DNA from 2 places in the Streptomyces sp. NBC_01717 genome. Region 2 is predicted to be linked to the other one. Evidence: riboswitches for the same ligand, from Rfam matches in the RefSeq annotation. Region 2 holds a riboswitch; the other holds the start of a gene.

Region 1 (6,540 bases), 4.5 Mb from region 2:
CCATGTTCCCGTACTGGGCGTCCGGCGATCCGGCCTGGCCGTGCCAGAGCAGCATCCAGATCCGGTCCTGGGCGACGGCACGCAGCAACGCCTCGTACGCGTCGTAGCGCCCGGGCGTCACTTGACGCAGCATGTGCTCGACCTGCCCGGCCGCCGCGGTGCCTGACGCACTCACCCTGGGTCCCGCCCCTCTTCGATCCACTGTGTCGGCCTGCCGCTCCCGGGGCACACGGGTGCGGCACGGTGGCCGAGGCACTAGCCATCAAACCAGCTTAAGCGGCGTCCCTGACACCGACTTGACGTCACAGGCCGACGGGTCGCGCACCGGCCGCCGGGCTCGGGCAAGGGGGTAACCGGCCGCTCAGTGGCCCTCGCGCTGGTAGAACGGCCGGATCCTGGCCCGCATCCAGTCGGCGACCGGGTCCTGTGCCACGTCCAGCAGGACCAGGTTGACCGGCCAGGGCACCTCGACACGGCCGAGCGCGCGCCCCAGGGCGTCCATCGGGGCGTTGCGTCCGGCGCCGTCCCACGTCGAGAACTCGACACCTATGAAGAGGACGGGGTCGCCGCCCTCGATGCTGGCCAGCGTGCGGCGGGCGGTGCGCACGACACCGCTCTCCTCGAATTCTCCGGCCGCGGCCGCGAGGAAGTCGACGGGCTCCTCCTGCCAGGCCGGCTCGTACAGCCGGACACGGCCGCCGCTGGCCGGCCCGTCCAGAGAGGTGCGTCCGGCGCGGCAGAGCTCGGCGACGGCGGGCGGCGGCAGCGGCATGCCGACGGCGCCCCCCGGGTTCACCGCGATGCCGAGCTGCGGGGGCAGTCCGCGGGCGAATTCGCGGGCAGGCGCCACAGTGAAGGACATATGGGTGCCGACGCAGCTCAGGAACTGCTGTTCGGAGCTGAAGACGGGGACGTACGCCGCACCCTCGATCTCCACCGTGGGCAGATCGAGCGACGGGGCGTCGGGACCGCCGCCGTTGGGAAGCGGCACCCAGAGGTGACTGCGGCCGAGCACTTCGACGAGCCGGCCGCCCGCCTCCGGGCTGCCGAGCGAGGCCCCGAGCACCTCTTCGAGCTCATTGGCCGGCCATCCGCCCTGCGGATGGGTCTGGACCGGTGCCGGAATGTCCACTGCTTCCCCTTCTCGCCCCATGGCTTGCCGCAGAACAGTAACTCCGGCGCGCCACTCCGCGCTGACCGTCGGCACAGACCTCAGGGGCTGTTGTCGGCGAACGTGATCCGGGCCAGCATCCCGGCCGCCTCCCGGTCCAGCAGCACCGCCGAGCAGCAGCCGGGCGGCAGGACGCCTGCCTCGGTGTCCCGCAGCAGCCTGCTGATGGCTCTGCGGTGCCGGGCGAAGGCGTAACCGGAGACTCCACGTCCGCGCTCGCGCTGGCCGTCCTTCGCCACCTGCGGGGTGACGTCCAGCAGCACGAGGTGAAGGACACTGCCGCGGCGTCGCGCGTCCCGGGCCAGCCAGCCCCGTACCCACGCCTGGGTGCCGCAGTCGTGGACCACGACCGAGTCACCGGAGCGCAGCGCCCGCCAGAGCCCCCAGTAGTGGGCGACACGGACCAGCGGGCGGTAGAGGGCGTACGGGAGTAAGCGGGGCACTCGCTGCGCCCAGCGGTCCCGGGTGTCCTGGGAGTCGATGGCCCGCACGGTCACCGCTCGCCGGATGAGCGTCGATTTGCCGCTGCCCGGCAGCCCGGAGACCACCACCACGTCGCCCGCGGCGAAGTGCAGGCCGCGCGGACTGCGCCCGGCGCGCTCGCGCAGATCGCGCACGACGGGTGCGTGCGTGCCGAGCCTTTCCCGGACCGGTGTGCCCGGCTGTGCGGTCATCGCGCCGTGCGCGACCCCCGCGGTCGTCGCGTACCGCTGCAACGTCATTGCCCTCCCCCTGTCGGTCGCCCACGCCTGCCCTCGAAGTGTAAAGAAAAGGCAATGCGAGACAACCGTCCCACCGTTCGTTTCCCTCACGGGGTACCGACGCCCCACTCTTCCGCAATGCGTGCGATGATGACCCGGCCAACTGCATAAAGGCCGCTTGAATCCGCGCGGGAGAGTTCCGGCGATCGACTGTGCCGGGCGCCGAAGGAGCAAGATCCTCCCTTGAATCTCTCAGGCCCCGTACCGCGTGGATGAGGCAGATCTGAAAAGCGAGCCGCCGTGGCGGCTCCACCCAAGGTGCAAGCCGAACCCGTCAGGGTCTCTCGGCGAACCTCTCAGGTTCCGATGACAGATGGGGAGGGATCGTCCTCGCCGTCATGCCCTGGGAGCCACACCTATGAGCAACGCCCCCCGTCTCACCGCCCTCGACGCCCTGCACCGCTCGTTGGGCGCGACGATGACCGACTTCGCGGGCTGGGACATGCCGCTGCGGTACGCGAGTGAGCGCGACGAGCACAACGCGGTGCGCACGAAGGCGGGCCTCTTCGACCTGTCGCACATGGGCGAGATCACCGTCACCGGCCCGCAGGCGGCGGCGTTCCTGAACTTCGCGCTGGTCGGCAACATCGGCACCGTCGCCGTCGGCCGCGCCCGCTACACGATGATCTGCGCCGAGGACGGCGGGATCCTGGACGACCTGATCGTCTACCGCCTCGGTGAGACCGAGTACATGGTCGTCGCCAACGCCGGGAACGCCCAGATCGTGCTGGACGCGCTGACCGCCCGCGCCGACGGGTTCGACGCCGTGGTGCGCGACGACCGCGACGCGTACGCGCTGATCGCCGTCCAGGGCCCCGAGTCCCCCGCCATCCTGGCCTCGGTCACCGACGCCGACCTGGACGGTCTGAAGTACTACGCGGGTCTGCCCGGCACCGTCGCCGGTGTGCCCGCGCTGATCGCCCGTACCGGCTACACCGGCGAGGACGGCTTCGAGCTGTTCGTCGCCCCCGAGCACGCCGAGCAGCTCTGGCAGGCCCTCACCGCGGCGGGCGCCCCGCACGGCCTCATCCCGTGCGGTCTGTCCTGCCGTGACACGCTGCGCCTGGAGGCGGGCATGCCGCTGTACGGGCACGAGCTGACCACCGAACTGACGCCGTTCGACGCCGGTCTGGGCCGGGTCGTGAAGTTCGAGAAGGAGGGCGACTTCGTCGGCCGCAAGGCACTGGAGGCCGCCGCCGAGCGCGCCGAGAGCGCCCCGCCGCGCAAGCTGGTCGGCCTGATCGCCGAGGGCCGCCGGGTGCCGCGCGCCGGTTTCCCCGTCGTCGCCGAGGGGCAGGTCATCGGCCAGGTCACCTCCGGCGCCCCGTCCCCGACCCTCGGCAAGCCGATCGCCATCGCGTACGTGGACGCCGCGCACGCCGCGCCCGGGACCGCGGGCGTCGGAGTGGACATCCGCGGCAGCCACGAGCCCTACGAGGTCGTGAGCCTGCCGTTCTACAAGCGGCAGAAGTGACGCAGTCGCGTCTCAGCCCGTAAGACCACCGTTCATCAGCACTCCCCCGCGTACAGGAGAATTCAGGTCATGAGCAACCCCCAGCAGCTGCGTTACAGCAAGGAGCACGAGTGGCTGTCGGCCGTCGAGGACGGTGTGGCCACGATCGGTATCACCGAGTTCGCGGCCAACGCGCTCGGCGACGTCGTCTACGCCCAGCTCCCCGAGGTCGGTGACACGGTGACCGAGGGCGAGACCTGCGGTGAGCTGGAGTCGACCAAGTCCGTCAGCGACCTGTACTCGCCGGTGACCGGCGAGGTCACCGCCGCGAACCAGGACGTCGTGGACGACCCGGCGCTGGTGAACTCCGCTCCCTTCGAGGGCGGCTGGCTGTTCAAGGTACGCATCACGGAAGAGCCGAAGGACCTGCTCTCCGCAGACGAGTACTCCGAGTTCTCCGGCAACTAAAGACCCCAAGGGACCACCTGATGTCGCTTCTCAACTCTTCCCTCCACGAGCTGGACCCGGACGTCGCCGCCGCCGTCGACGCCGAGCTCCACCGTCAGCAGTCCACTCTCGAAATGATCGCCTCGGAGAACTTCGCTCCGGTCGCGGTCATGGAGGCCCAGGGCTCCGTCCTCACCAACAAGTACGCCGAGGGCTACCCGGGCCGCCGCTACTACGGCGGCTGCGAGCACGTCGACGTGGTCGAGCAGATCGCCATCGACCGGATCAAGGCGCTGTTCGGCGCCGAGGCCGCGAACGTCCAGCCCCACTCGGGTGCGCAGGCCAACGCCGCCGCGATGTTCGCGCTGCTGAAGCCGGGCGACACGATCATGGGTCTGAACCTGGCCCACGGCGGTCACCTGACCCACGGCATGAAGATCAACTTCTCCGGCAAGCTCTACAACGTGGTCCCGTACCACGTGGACGACACCGGTGTCGTGGACATGGCCGAGGTCGAGCGTCTGGCCAAGGAGTCCAAGCCGAAGCTGATCGTCGCCGGCTGGTCCGCGTACCCCCGCCAGCTGGACTTCGCCGCCTTCCGCCGCATCGCGGACGAGGTGGGCGCGTACCTGATGGTCGACATGGCGCATTTCGCGGGCCTGGTGGCCGCGGGTCTGCACCCCAACCCGGTGCCGCACGCCCATGTCGTCACGACCACCACGCACAAGACCCTCGGCGGTCCGCGCGGTGGCGTCATCCTGTCGACGCAGGAGCTCGCCAAGAAGATCAACTCTGCCGTCTTCCCCGGTCAGCAGGGTGGTCCGCTGGAGCACGTGATCGCGGCCAAGGCGGTCTCGTTCAAGGTCGCGGCGACCGAGGAGTTCAAGGAGCGCCAGCAGCGCACCCTGGACGGCGCCCGCATCCTCGCCGACCGTCTGGTGCAGCCGGACGTCACCGAGGTCGGCGTCTCCGTCCTCTCCGGCGGTACCGACGTCCACCTGGTCCTCGTCGACCTGCGCAACTCCGAGCTGGACGGCCAGCAGGCCGAGGACCGGCTCCACGAGCTCGGCATCACGGTCAACCGCAACGCCATCCCGAACGACCCGCGGCCGCCGATGGTCACCTCCGGCCTGCGGATCGGTACTCCGGCCCTGGCCACCCGCGGCTTCCAGGCCGAGGACTTCACCGAGGTCGCCGAGATCATCGCGTCGGCCCTGAAGCCCTCGTACGACGCGGACGACCTCAAGGCCCGCGTCACCGCGCTGGCCGAGAAGTTCCCGCTGTACCCCGGCCTGAAGTAGTCCGGGAAGCGGTTCTGTACGTTTGAGGCGGGGCACCGCGCACACTGGACAGTGAGCGCGGTGCCCCATCCCTTGTCCCGCTGCTCTTCGGACCGACCGGTCCGTACCGCACCACCCGGCAGACAACGACGTCTACCAACCCCTTAGGAGTCACCCGTGGCCATCTCGGTCTTCGACCTGTTCTCGATCGGCATCGGCCCGTCCAGCTCCCATACGGTCGGCCCGATGCGCGCGGCCCGTATGTTCGCGCGCCGGCTGAAGAACGAGGGCCTGCTCGCCCACACCGCCTCGATACGCGCCGAGCTGTTCGGCTCGCTCGGCGCCACCGGACACGGCCACGGCACGCCCAAGGCCGTCCTGCTCGGCCTGGAGGGCGAGTCCCCACGTACCGTCGACGTCGAGTCCGCCGACGACCGGGTGGCCGAGATCCGTGCCTCCGGGCGGCTCAACCTCCTCGGCATGCACGAGATCGACTTCGACGCCGACGAGCAGCTGGTCCTGCACCGCCGCAAGGCACTGCCGTACCACGCCAACGGCATGACGATCTTCGCGTACGACCACGAGGGCGCCCCGCTGCTGGAGAAGACTTACTACTCCGTCGGCGGCGGCTTCGTCGTGGACGAGGACGCGGTGGGCGAGGACCGGATCGTTCTCGACGACACCGTCCTCAAGCACCCCTTCCGCACCGGCGACGAACTGTTGCGGCTCGCGAGGGACACCGGACTGTCGATCTCCTCGCTGATGCTGGAGAACGAGCGCGCCTGGCGCACCGAGGACGAGATCCGCTCCGGTCTGCTCGACATCTGGCGTGTCATGCAGGCGTGCGTGTCGCGCGGCATGTCCCGCGAGGGGATCCTGCCCGGCGGCCTCAAGGTCCGCCGCCGCGCCGCGAACACCGCACGCCAGCTGCGCGCCGAGGGCGACCCACAGGCCCACGCGATGGAGTGGATCACCCTCTACGCGATGGCGGTCAACGAGGAGAACGCCGCGGGCGGCCGCGTCGTCACCGCCCCGACCAACGGCGCCGCGGGCATCATCCCGGCCGTGCTGCACTACTACATGAACTTCGCGGCAGGCGGCGCCACCGAGGCCGAGAAGGAGGACAGCGTCGTCCGCTTCCTCCTCGCGGCGGGCGCCATCGGCATGCTGTTCAAGGAGAACGCCTCGATCTCCGGCGCCGAGGTCGGCTGCCAGGGCGAGGTCGGCTCCGCCTGCTCGATGGCCGCGGGCGCCCTCGCCGAGGTCCTCGGCGGCTCGGCCGAGCAGGTCGAGAACGCCGCCGAGATCGGCATGGAACACAACCTCGGCCTGACCTGCGACCCGGTCGGCGGCCTCGTCCAGATCCCGTGCATCGAGCGCAACGGCATGGCGGCGGTCAAGGCCGTCACCGCGGCGAAGATGGCGCTG
Region 2 (6,540 bases):
TCCGGCAGCCGCTTCCTGCTGGACAGCGAGCTGACCACGGCCGGCCGTCACCCGCAGAGCGACATCTTCCTCGACGACGTGACGGTCTCGCGCCGCCATGTGGAGTTCCGCCGGAGCCCCGACGGAAGCTTCACGGTCGAGGACGTCGGCAGTCTCAACGGCACGTACGTCAATCGTGAGCGCATCGACTCCGTCGCGCTGTCCAACGGCGACGAGGTGCAGATCGGGAAGTACCGGCTGGTCTTCTACGCGAGCCAGCGGGGCATCTGACCCGTCAGGGAAGGTCCATGCTGAGAACACCGACGGGCGGTGCCGGTCACGGCACCGTCACCGCCGACGACCGTGCGATGAGTATCGGCGCGGTGCTCCTGCAGCTGCGGGACGAATTTCCCGAAGTCACCATCTCCAAGATTCGCTTTCTGGAGGCCGAGGGGCTCGTCGAGCCGCAGCGGACGCCTTCCGGTTACCGGAAGTTCCGGCCCGACGACGTCGAGCGGCTGGCGCAGGTGCTGCGGATGCAGCGGGACCACTATCTCCCGCTGAAGGTCATCCGGGAGCACCTGGACGCCCTCGCCCGCGGTGAACAGGCGTCGCTGCCGTCCGCGGGCGGGCAGCGGGACCTGACCGACGGTTCCATCGACGCCGGGTCCGGGCAGGCGACCGCGGCACGGATCGGGCGCGCGGAGCTGCTGGCAGCCGCCGAGGTCACCGAGAGCGAGGTCGAGGAGTGGGAGTCGTACGGCCTTGTCGCTCCGACGGCCGAAGGCGGTTACGACGCCGAGACGGTGACCGTGGCCAAACTTGTGGCGGATCTGGGTCGATTCGGTCTCGAACCGCGTCATCTGCGGGCCATGCGGGGGGCTGCGGAGCGTGAGGCCGGGCTGATCGAGCAGGTGGTCGCTCCCCTGCGCCGGCACCGGAATCCGCAGACCAGAGCACATGCGGAGGCCACGGCGAAGGAGCTCGCGGAGCTGTCCGTACGGCTTCATTCGGCCTTTGTGCAGACCGCTCTGCGGATCCGACTCCACTGATCACGGGGGAGCCCGACTACCCAAACCTGCCGAGCACGTCCTAGGGTTGCTGTGTGAACGAGCTCGACGTTGTGGGTGTCCGGGTGGAAATGCCCTCCAACCAACCGATCGTGCTCCTGCGTGAAGTGGGAGGCGACCGGTACCTCCCCATTTGGATCGGTCCTGGTGAGGCGACCGCGATCGCCTTCGCCCAGCAGGGCATGGCTCCTGCCAGGCCGCTGACCCATGATCTCTTCAAGGATGTGCTCGAGGCCCTCGGCCAGGAGCTCACCGAGGTCCGCATCACGGACCTCCGGGAAGGGGTCTTCTACGCGGAGCTGGTCTTCGCCGGCGGGGTCGAGGTGAGCGCGCGTCCGTCCGACGCCATAGCGCTCGCGCTGCGCACCGGCACGCCGATCTACGGCAGTGACGGGGTGCTCGACGACGCGGGTATCGCCATCCCGGACGAGCAGGAGGACGAGGTCGAGAAGTTCCGGGAGTTCCTCGACCAGATCTCACCGGAGGACTTCGGTACCAACAGTCAGTGACCGTCCTGCGGAGGTGCCGTCAGCGCATCCGGCAAGCCATTCCCGGGAATGGGGCACGGGAAACCACCCTCAGGGTGATTATCACCCGGCGTGCCGAGTGTGGCGATCGTTGACGCACCCCGAGTGACTGCCTACCTTCGAGATGGCAGGTCAAGGACGGAGGTCGGCGTGAGAAACAGCGGCGACGGTACGGCAGCGGGTGGGCCGTATCTGCAGCATGGAAGTACAGTCGGCCACTCCATCAGGCAACCGGCTCAACCGGCGGCGATGGCAGGGGACGGTACGGCAGCGGCCGACGACATCGGATATCGCGGGCCGACGGCGTGCGCGGCGGCGGGGATCACCTATCGGCAGCTCGACTACTGGGCGCGCACGGGGCTCGTCGAGCCGAGCGTGCGTCCCGCCTACGGATCGGGCACACAGCGCCTCTACAGCTTCAGGGACGTCGTCCTGCTGAAGATCGTGAAGCGCTTCCTGGACACCGGTGTGGCGCTGCAGAACATCCGCACCACGGTCCAGCATCTGCGCGCCCGGGGGTTCCAGGACCTGGAGCGGATGACGCTCATGAGCGACGGCGCGACGGTCTACGAGTGCTCCTCGCCCGACGAGGTCGTGGATCTGCTCCAGGGGGGCCAAGGGGTCTTCGGCATCGCCGTCGGCGTGGTGTGGCGGGACGTCGACGCCGCACTGTCGCAGCTGCACGGCGAGCGGGTGGACACCGGCGAGACGTTGGTCGGCAACAACCCCACCGACGAGCTTGCCCGGCGGCGCAACCGCGCTGTCTGACCGCGTGCGGATCCGGGGTGCGGCGATTGTCAGTGCCGTAGGGCAGCATCGATTGATGTGAGAGCCGCGCCCACCATCCTCCATCTCGACATGGATGCCTTCTACGCCTCTGCGGAGCAGGCGGCGAAGCCCAGCCTGCGCGGCAAGCCGGTCGTGGTGGGTGGGCTGGGGCCGCGCGGGGTCGTCGCCACCGCGTCGTACGAGGCCCGGCGGTTCGGGGTGCACTCGGCGATGCCGACGGCGCAGGCCCGGCGCCTGGCCCCCAACGCCGCCTACCTGGTGCCACGCTTCATGCTGTACCGGACGGTGAGCGACCAGGTGATGGAGCTGCTCGGGCGGCTCTCACCGCTGGTGGAGCCGCTCAGCCTGGACGAGGCCTTCGTCGATCTGGAGGCCGGCGGGGTGGCCGACGACTCGGCCTCGGCACGGGCCGTCGGTGAACAGTTGCGGGACGCCATCAGAGCCGTCACCGGCCTCACCGGCTCGGTGGGCCTCGCGGGCTCGAAGATGCTGGCCAAGATCGCCTCGGAGGAGGCCAAACCGAACGGGCTGCTGCTCATCGAGCCGGGCACTGAGCGCGAGCTGCTCGCGCCCATGTCCGTGCGGATCCTGCCCGGCGTCGGACCGGCCACCGGGGACCACCTGCGACGCGCCGGGATGACCACGGTCGACGACCTGGCCGAGGCGGGGGAGGCGGAGCTCGTACGGCTGCTCGGCAAGGCCCACGGCGTCTCCCTGCACCGCATGGCCCTCGGGTACGACAACCGCCCCGTCGTCGCGGAGCGCGACGCCAAGTCGGTCTCGGTCGAGGACACCTTCGACATGGACCTGCACGACCGGGTCCGGGTCAGGACGGAGGTCGACCGGCTGGCCGACCGGTGTGTCCAGCGGCTGCGGGCAGCGGAGCGGTCCGGACGGACCGTGGTGCTGAAGGTCCGCAGGTACGACTTCTCGACGCTCACGCGGTCCGAGACGCTGCGGGGGCCCACGGACGACCCCGGGGTGGTCAGAGAGGCGGCCGCACGGCTCCTGGAGGCCGTGGACACCACCGGAGGCGTACGGCTCCTCGGAGTGGGTGTCACGGGGCTCGCCGACTACACCCAGGAAGATCTCTTCGCCCAGGCGGCCGGTGAGCGGGCCGCGCCCGACGACCCGGCCGCCGAGGACCCGGGCCCCGGCGAGCACGGGGACGAGCCGGCGGCCGGTGCACCGGAGCAGGAGACCCCCGAGCAGCTCGCGGCCCGGCGCTGGCCCGCCGGGCAGGACGTACGCCATGACGCCTATGGCCACGGGTGGGTCCAGGGCAGTGGGGTGGGACGGGTGACGGTGCGGTTCGAGGAACCCGAGTCGCCGCCCGGGCGGGTGCGCACGTTCCGTATCGACGATCCGGAGCTGTGGCCCGCGGATCCGCTGCCACTGGTGCGCGACCCCGTGGACTACTCGTCCTGGCCGGCCAGCCTGCCGAAGTCGCGGTCCGGTCCAGGCTCCTCGGGCGGCGAGTCCAGACCGTAGTGCCGGTAGAGCTGAAGCTCCTGTTCCGGCGAGAGATGGCGGCCCACGCCGAAGTCGGGTGCGTCCTTGATCAGTGCACGGTCGAACGGGATGCGGAGCGAATCGTCGACGAATTCGCTGGGCTCCAGCGGGACGAAGGCGTCTCTGCTGAACAGTCCGGTGCGGACGGCTGCCCACTCGGGGACACCGGTCGCGTCGTCGAGATACACCTCGTCGATGGTGCCTATCTTGGTGCCCTTGCGGTCGAACGCCTTGCGGCCGATCAGGCTCCGCGGATCGATGTCGGTCTGCACGGTCCCTCCCATTGGTCGCGGCTACTCCACAGGCACTACGAAAGTGCAGATCCGGGGCTTCGGCCACTCGAGACTTCCGAGACGAACCCCGCTGGTAGGCTGGCTGTGGCTGCTGACCCCGTGCGGGAGAGTCCTCCGGAGCAAATCCGGCAGGCGCCGAAGGAGCAAATCCTCCCCGGAATCTCTCAGGCCCCCGTACCGCACGGACGAGGTCACTCTGGAAAGCAGGGCGGGTTTCGTGGCGGCAGACGCCGGGACGGATCCCTTCCTCACCGACGGTGAAAGTCGGTACGCCGCAGGGCGGACCGGTGAAGCTCTCAGGTTGAGATGACAGAGGGGGAGGCCGTCCGGGCACCCGCGCCGCGGTGCCCCTCGCAGGTCGTGACAGACCAGGAGGCCTCCACCATGACCCCCCGTCGCACTCCGCTCTCCCAGCTGGAGCAGGGCATCCCCTTCGAACAGCGCCACATCGGACCCGATGCCGAGGCGCAGGCGAAGATGCTCGCCCAGGTCGGTTACGGCTCGCTCGACGACCTGACCGCGGCCGCGGTGCCCGATGTCATCAAGAACGCGGAGGCGCTGCAGCTGCCGACGGCCCGCACCGAGGCCGAGGTCCTGGCCGAGCTGCGCACCCTCGCCGACCGTAACCAGGTCCTCGCCCCGATGATCGGGCTCGGCTACTACGGCACCTTCACCCCGCCGGTGATCCTTCGCAACGTCATGGAGAATCCCGCCTGGTACACGGCCTACACCCCGTACCAGCCGGAGATCTCGCAGGGTCGGCTCGAGGCCCTCCTCAACTTCCAGACGATGGTCGCCGAGCTGACCGGGCTGCCCACCTCCGGCGCCTCGCTGCTCGACGAGGGCACTGCGGCAGCCGAGGCCATGGCGCTCGCACGGCGCGTCGGCAAGGTCAAGAACGGCGTCTTCCTGGTCGACGCGGACACCCTGCCGCAGACCATCGCGGTGATAGAGACCCGCGCAGAGCCGACCGGTGTCGAGGTGGTCGTCGCCGACCTCAGCGAGGGCATCCCCGCCGACATCGCCGAGCGCGGTGTGTTCGGCGTGCTGCTCCAGTACCCGGGAGCCTCCGGCGCCGTCCGGGAGATCAAGCCCGTCATCGAGCAGGCCCACGAGCTCGGCGCCGTCGTCACCGTCGCCGCCGACCTGCTGGCCCTGACCCTCCTCACCTCGCCCGGCGACCTCGGCGCGGACATCGCCGTCGGCACCACGCAGCGCTTCGGTGTGCCGATGGGCTTCGGCGGACCGCACGCGGGCTTCATGGCCGTGCGCGAGAAGTTCGCCCGCAGCCTGCCCGGCCGCCTCGTCGGTGTCTCCGTCGACGCGGACGGCAACAAGGCGTACCGCCTCGCCCTGCAGACCCGCGAGCAGCACATCCGCCGCGAGAAGGCCACCAGCAACATCTGTACCGCTCAGGTGCTGCTCGCCGTCATGGCCGGGATGTACGCCGTGTACCACGGCCCCGACGGACTGCGGACGATCGCGCGGCGCACGCACCGCTACGCCGCGATCCTGGCCGAGGGCCTGCGGGCTGCCTCCATCGACGTCGAGACCGACGCCTACTTCGACACGCTCACGGTGCGCGTCCCGGGCAGGGCCGCCGACGTCGTCTCCGACGCCCGTGAACGCGGTGTCAACCTGCGGTTCGTCGACGCCGACCTGGTCTCCCTCGCCTGCGACGAGACCACCACCCGTGCCCAGATCGCCGCGGTGTGGGCCGCCTTCGGTACCGACGGCGACATCGAGGCGCTGGACGGCGTGGCCGTCGACGCGCTGCCCGAGTCCCTGCTGCGCACCGACGCATTCCTCACCCACCCGGTCTTCCACCAGCACCGTTCCGAGACCGCGATGCTTCGCTACCTGCGCAAGCTCGCCGACCGCGACTACGCGCTGGACCGCGGCATGATTCCGCTCGGCTCCTGCACCATGAAGCTGAACGCGACCGCCGAGATGGAGTCCATCACCTGGCCGGAATTCGGTGCGCTCCACCCGTTCGCGCCGGCCGGGCAGGCGGAGGGCTTCCTCACGCTCATCCGTGAGCTGGAGGAGCGTCTCGCCGAGGTCACCGGATACGACGCCGTCTCCATTCAGCCCAACGCCGGCTCGCAGGGCGAGTTCGCGGGCCTGCTGGCCGTGCGCGCGTACCACCGGGCCAACGGCGACGACCAGCGGACCGTCTGCCTCATCCCGTCCTCCGCGCACGGCACCAACGCCGCGAGCGCCGTGATGGCGGGCATGAAGGTCGTCGTGGTGAAGACCGCCGACGACGGCGAGATCGACGTCGCGGACCTCCGCGCCAAGATCCAGCAGTACCGCGACGAGCTGGCCGTGCTCATGATCACGTACCCGTCGACGCACGGTGTGTTCGAG

The links. A riboswitch is a leader RNA that binds a small molecule or an ion and turns the genes downstream of it on or off. The one in region 2 is predicted to bind glycine.
Region 1: it holds a riboswitch for glycine, as region 2 does, so the genes downstream of both, gcvT (glycine cleavage system aminomethyltransferase GcvT) here and gcvP (aminomethyl-transferring glycine dehydrogenase) in region 2, are expected to answer to the same signal.

What each region holds. Positions count from the first base shown of each region.
Region 1 is NZ_CP109178.1:3,213,034-3,219,573, forward strand. Features, by position in the region: gene OHB49_RS14470 (enhanced serine sensitivity protein SseB C-terminal domain-containing protein) at 1-175, opposite strand, end outside; gene OHB49_RS14475 (enhanced serine sensitivity protein SseB) at 362-1,132, opposite strand; gene OHB49_RS14480 (AAA family ATPase) at 1,213-1,893, opposite strand; glycine riboswitch at 2,052-2,149, shown strand; gene gcvT (glycine cleavage system aminomethyltransferase GcvT) at 2,291-3,406, shown strand; gene gcvH (glycine cleavage system protein GcvH) at 3,476-3,853, shown strand; gene glyA (serine hydroxymethyltransferase) at 3,874-5,133, shown strand; gene OHB49_RS14500 (L-serine ammonia-lyase) at 5,290-6,540, shown strand, end outside.
Region 2 is NZ_CP109178.1:7,664,221-7,670,760, forward strand. Features, by position in the region: gene OHB49_RS34670 (FHA domain-containing protein) at 1-270, shown strand, start outside; gene ftsR (transcriptional regulator FtsR) at 288-1,031, shown strand; gene OHB49_RS34680 (bifunctional nuclease family protein) at 1,085-1,558, shown strand; gene OHB49_RS34685 (MerR family transcriptional regulator) at 1,727-2,344, shown strand; gene OHB49_RS34690 (DNA polymerase IV) at 2,402-3,856, shown strand; gene OHB49_RS34695 (PRC-barrel domain-containing protein) at 3,781-4,161, opposite strand; glycine riboswitch at 4,263-4,360, shown strand; gene gcvP (aminomethyl-transferring glycine dehydrogenase) at 4,555-6,540, shown strand, end outside.